2 regions of the Klebsiella africana genome follow, and region 1 is predicted to be linked to the other one. Evidence: predicted binding sites of a transcription regulator. Region 1 holds the regulator's gene; the other holds the start of a gene.
The links. Region 1 encodes Fur, which represses iron uptake genes when iron is present. Its sites were predicted from a motif close to ATAATAATGAGAACNACTATCAA; they were not measured.

Region 1 (3,025 bases):
GGCCCAGTTCCCGCAGGCGCGGGCGCACGTCATCGCCGGCGCCGGACACTGGGTGCATGCCGAGAAACCCGAAGCGGTGTTACGCGCCATCCGCCGCTATCTGGCGAGCATCGCCGTCTGATTGACTAAAATATGCCCGACCGCGCCGCAGAATGCCCGTGGTCGTTGGCGCAGCCGTTCGCCTGATGTATGATGGCGCGCTATCTGCGCCGGCTAGAGCCCGGCAGCTTGTTTCCCCGAAGTCACTCAGAATCATGGCAAAAGAACAAACGGACCGTACGACATTAGATTTGTTCGCAAACGAGCGTCGCCCGGGAAGACCGAAAACCAATCCGCTGTCGCGCGATGAACAACTGCGCATCAACAAACGTAACCAGCTGAAACGCGATAAGGTTCGCGGGCTGAAGCGCGTCGAGTTAAAACTCAACGCTGATGCGGTCGATGCGCTCAACGAGCTGGCGGAAGCGCGTAATATGAGCCGCAGCGATCTCATTGAAGAGATGCTGATGACACAATTAACCGCCCTGCGCAGCCAGGGAAAAGTCTAACTTTCCGCGAAAAAACCGCATTCATGTAGCAGAGTGTGCAGTCGGGCGTGATTGCTGTTTCCGCGCCCTTGCCTGTTCTGCTATGATTGCCGTTATCTATGGGCATCGCGTCCCTACCACATCATTTAAGTTTCAAGAGGTTATTTTACTCATGGCAATCATCGGCATCTTTTTTGGCAGCGACACCGGCAACACCGAAAATATTGCAAAAATGATTCAAAAGCAGCTTGGTAAAGATGTTGCTGATGTTCACGACATTGCCAAAAGCAGCAAAGAAGACCTGGAAGCCCACGACATCCTGCTGCTCGGTATTCCGACCTGGTACTATGGTGAAGCACAGTGTGACTGGGACGACTTTTTCCCGACGCTGGAAGAGATCGACTTCAATGGCAAACTGGTGGCGCTGTTCGGCTGCGGCGACCAGGAAGACTACGCAGAATACTTCTGCGACGCGCTAGGCACCATCCGCGACATCATTGAGCCACGCGGGGCGACCATCGTCGGTCACTGGCCGACGGCGGGGTATCATTTCGAGGCTTCCAAAGGCCTGGCGGATGACGACCACTTCGTCGGCCTCGCCATCGATGAAGACCGCCAGCCGGAGCTGACTAATGAGCGCGTTGAGAAGTGGGTGAAGCAGGTTGCCGAAGAGCTGCACCTCGAAGAAATCAAAAACGCCTGATGATTAAGCGGCGTAACTATTGAGTTGCGTCGCATTAATAGACAAAAGCAATCAAACTAATAGCTACAAGTTTTTAACTTTTAATCACATATCTGTACAATGTCCTCTGATTCTACGAGGCACGTGACGCAGTTTGTAGCTGGTGCCTCGTTTTTGACAGCAAACCAGGCCTGATGCTTGCAGTTTTCATTTACCAATGGCAGTTCTATAATGAGACGCATTACGTCGGGTTAATTTCTGTATGACTTCCGTTGAAGGAAGTAGATCGTTTAGCAACAGGACAGATTCCGCATGACTGACAACAATACCGCATTAAAGAAGGCTGGCCTGAAAGTCACACTTCCTCGACTGAAAATCCTCGAAGTGCTGCAGGAACCGGATAACCATCATGTCAGTGCGGAAGACTTATATAAACGCCTGATCGACATGGGCGAAGAGATTGGTCTGGCGACCGTTTACCGCGTCCTCAACCAGTTTGATGACGCCGGCATCGTGACTCGTCATAATTTCGAAGGCGGAAAATCCGTTTTCGAACTGACCCAGCAGCATCACCACGATCACCTGATCTGCCTCGACTGCGGCAAAGTGATCGAGTTCAGTGATGACTCTATTGAAGCGCGCCAGCGTGAAATCGCTTCCCGTCACGGCATCCGCCTGACCAACCACAGTCTGTATCTGTACGGCCACTGTGCGGAAGGGGATTGCCGCGAGGACGAACACGCCCACGACGCAGTGGAAAAGTAATTCCCCGCTTCGTCTGCTCTGAAAAGCCAACCTGCCGGTTGGCTTTTTTATGGGCGCTTCTGCCGCGCTTCCCGCTCACGCCTCTGGGGTAACCTTCCTCACCCCCGCTTTGTCCGGAGAGTTGATATGGAACTTCGCCAGCTACGCTACTTTGTGCGCATTGTTGAGACCGGCAGCATGGGGCGAGCTGCGCTCGATCTCAATATCGGTGTCTCGGCGCTTAGCCAGCAGATCGCGCGCCTGGAAAACGAACTGGCCATTCGCCTGCTGCAGCGGACCTCCCGCGGAGTCACGCCCACCAGCGCGGGCCTCGCCTTCTACTCACAAGCGCAGCTGGCGCTGCGCCATGCCGATGACGCCATCCTCGCCGCCCGCGAGGCGCGCCTGTCGGGCCACGTCAGCGTCGGCATGGCCCCCAGCACCGCCTCCGTTCTCGGTGTTCCGTTCATCAATGCGATGCGCGAAAGCTACCCCGACGTGCGTCTGCATCTGGTTGAAAGCCTTTCCGGCAATCTGGAACGGATGATCAACACTCGCCAGCTCGATTTAGCTATCGTTTTCCAGCAGGAGAAGATCCTGCGCTGGAGCGCCAGACCGGTGCTGGAAGAGCGCCTGTTCCTGATTGGCACCCATGCGCTGCTAGCCCCTCTTCAGGATGACCATATCACCCCTGACCAGCTCACCTCCCTGCCGTTGATTATGCCAAGCCAGGGCCACGGTCTGCGCGGCAGGCTGGAGGCGGTTTGCCAGCAGCATCATATCAGCGTTGAGGTGGTGGCGGAGATCGACGGCCTGGCCCTGCTGATGCAGGCCGTGCGCAGCGGACTGGGGGCCACCCTGCAGCCCGGGGCCGCTATCTCCCATCTCGACCACCAGGCGCTGAGAGTGATCGACGTCGTCAATCCGGTACTCAGTCGCCCCAACTTTCTGGTCAGCCTGTCCGATGATGAACTCACCCCGGCAGGCCTTGCCGCACGGGTAATACTGAGCAAAGTTATGCGTCAGCTGGTAGAGTCTGACCGCTGGCCGGGCGCCACCCTTTATGCTCACT
Region 2 (3,025 bases), 2.2 Mb from region 1:
GTCACTATGAATGGCGTGATAACCGTTGGCATCGTCATGACAACGGCTGGCACCGCGGCTGGGATAAGGGCAAAAATAAAGCCTGGGAGCGCGGCTATCGTGCGGGCTGGAGCGACCGCGACGACCACCGCGGCGGCTGGGGACGCGGCCCGGGTGGGCGCGGTCACGGGCATGGACATGGCCATCACTAACAACAGACGTAAAGGGAGCCCATCGGCTCCCTTTTACTTTAACTACTTTAACCAGCACGGGTAACGGATTACGCCACCCCGAGCAGCGACCCCACAATTAACCAGCCGTTAAGACTCACCACGATAACCACAATGGCCCAGCCAATACCTCTCACCCAACGGGAATTCACTAAATCTCCCATCAGTTTCGCATTGCTGGTAAATATCAGCAGCGGCACCAGGGCAAGCGCAATGCCAAAGCTGAGCAGTACCTGACTCATCACCAGGATACGCGTAGGATCCAGCCCCAGCAGGATCACGACAAACGAAGGCAGCATGGTAACCGCCCGGCGAAACCACAATGGAATATGAAAACGAATGAATCCCTGCATCACGACCTGGCCTGCCAGCGTGCCCACCACCGTCGATGATAAACCAGCTGCGACCAGGCTGAGACCAAAGATAGTCGCCGCCGCGTGGCTCAACAACGGCTCCAGCGTCCTGTAGGCCTGATCGAGATCGGCCACGCCGGTATGGCCGTTGAAATGGAATGCCGCCGCGGCAGTCGCCATCATCGCCAGATTGACGAATCCGGCAATAGTCATGGCAATCGCCACATCCCAGCGGGTCGCGTTATAGCGCTCTTTCCGCGTCCCACCGTGCAGATGCTGGGTAAGCGAGGAGTGTAAGTAGATAACGTGCGGCATGATGGTTGCACCCAGCACCCCGGCGGCCAGGAATACCGCCTCGCCATTGGGCAACGTAGGGATCACCAACCCTTTAGTCAGGGGAGCCAGCGCGGGCTGAGAAAAGATCAACTCCACGACATAGGCCACGGCAACAAACAGCAGCAGCCCGCCAATTACCTTCTCCAGCGGTTTTTGCCCACGCCGCTGCAGCATCAGGATCAGGAAGGTCGCCACCCCGGTCAGCACCGCTCCCTGCAGGAGCGATACGCCCAGCACCAGTTTAAAGCCAATCGCGGCGCCGATAAATTCAGCCAGATCGGTGGCCATGGCAATGATTTCCGCCTGTACCCAATAGAACCACACCACCGGGCGCGGGTAATGGTCACGGATCTGCTCGGCCAGGTTTTTGCCGGTGGCTATGCCCAGTTTGGCAGACAGCACCTGGATCAGCATTGCCATCAGGTTGGCCCATACCACGACCCACAGTAGCTGATAGCCAAAGCTGGCGCCGGCCTGAATGTTTGTGGCGAAATTACCCGGATCGATATAGCCAATGGCCGCGACAAAGGCCGGCCCCATTAAGGCGAGCTTCACCTTGCGCGCGGCGCGACTACTGCTATTCTCAACGCGACTGCTAGTCATCTTCTGCCCCTGGAAATATAGCCTTTGCTATGTTTCATGCTATCAAAATGCGAATGATTATCAAGTTCGTTTAGAATGGAGATAATGATTGCTGTGATAGAAGGGAACAATTGCTGGCCGGAAATGAAATACGGGCATTAGAAAACGAGATCGAGCCCGCTATTAAGAGTAGTACAAGAATGCAACTTTTAAAACCTTTACGTAACATAACAAAAGTGGATGTTTGATCACTATTTTTGCCATTGGTCACAGTTCCTTGCAATAGTGTGCAATTGATCTCGTTTTCTTTAAAGCCGTTGCATAGAATGTGCACGGAAATTTAACCTGCCTCATATTTGGAGCAACTATGGACCGCGTCTTGCATTTTGTCCTCGCGATCGTTGTGGTGGCTATACTGGCCCTGTTGGTCAGTCATGACCGTAAAAAGATCCGTATTCGTTATGTTGTTCAACTGCTTGTCATTGAAGTCCTGCTGGCCTGGTTCTTCCTGAACTCCGATATTGGTCTGGGTTTTGTGAAAGGCTTCTCCGAGATGTTTGAAAAACTTCTCGGCTTTGCCAACGAAGGGACAAACTTCGTGTTCGGCAGCATGAACGACAAAGGTCTGGCCTTCTTCTTCCTTAAGGTTCTGTGCCCTATCGTCTTCATTTCCGCGTTGATTGGTATTTTGCAGCATATTCGTATCCTGCCGATTGTCATCCGCGCTATCGGTACCGTTCTGTCAAAAGTCAACGGTATGGGCAAGCTGGAGTCCTTCAACGCAGTGAGCTCGCTGATCCTCGGTCAGTCGGAAAACTTTATCGCGTATAAAGATATTCTCGGCAAAATGTCGCGCAACCGCATGTACACCATGGCGGCGACGGCAATGTCTACTGTGTCGATGTCCATCGTAGGCGCGTACATGACCATGCTGCAGCCGAAATATGTCGTCGCGGCGCTGGTGCTAAACATGTTCAGCACCTTTATTGTGCTGTCATTGATTAACCCATACCGCGTGGATCAAAGTGAAGAAAATCTGCAGATGTCGAATCTGCACGAAGGTCAAAGCTTCTTCGAGATGCTGGGCGAATATATTCTGGCGGGCTTCAAAGTTGCGATTATCGTGGCGGCGATGCTGATCGGCTTTATCGCACTGATCTCCGCGCTGAACGCGTTATTCGCCACCGTGACCGGCTGGTTCGGTTACAGCATCTCCTTCCAGGGGATCCTCGGCTATATCTTCTACCCGGTCGCCTGGGTGATGGGCGTGCCGGCAAGCGAAGCGCTGCAGGTGGGCAGTATTATGGCCACGAAGCTGGTCTCCAATGAATTCGTCGCCATGATGGATCTGCAGAAAATCGCCTCAACGCTCTCTCAACGCGCGGAAGGCATTATCTCCATCTTCCTGGTCTCCTTCGCCAACTTCTCGTCTATCGGCATTATCGCCGGGGCAATCAAAGGTCTGAACGAAGAACAGGGTAATGTGGTTTCTCGCTTCGGTCTGAAGCTGGTCTACGGCTCCACGCTGGTTAGCGTGCTGTCCGC

Region 2: LGL98_RS06970 (Nramp family divalent metal transporter) is a predicted target of Fur. The motif match lies at 1,543-1,565, and genes of this name have one in related genera.

Annotation. Positions count from the first base shown of each region.
Region 1 is NZ_CP084874.1:3,660,114-3,663,138, forward strand. Features, by position in the region: gene ybfF (esterase) at 1-121, shown strand, start outside; gene ybfE (LexA regulated protein) at 255-548, shown strand; gene fldA (flavodoxin FldA) at 700-1,230, shown strand; gene fur (ferric iron uptake transcriptional regulator) at 1,522-1,974, shown strand; gene tcuR (tricarballylate utilization LysR family transcriptional regulator TcuR) at 2,101-3,025, shown strand, end outside.
Region 2 is NZ_CP084874.1:1,427,674-1,430,698, reverse strand. Features, by position in the region: gene LGL98_RS06975 (DUF2502 domain-containing protein) at 1-191, shown strand, start outside; gene LGL98_RS06970 (Nramp family divalent metal transporter) at 260-1,501, opposite strand; gene nupC (nucleoside permease NupC) at 1,848-3,025, shown strand, end outside.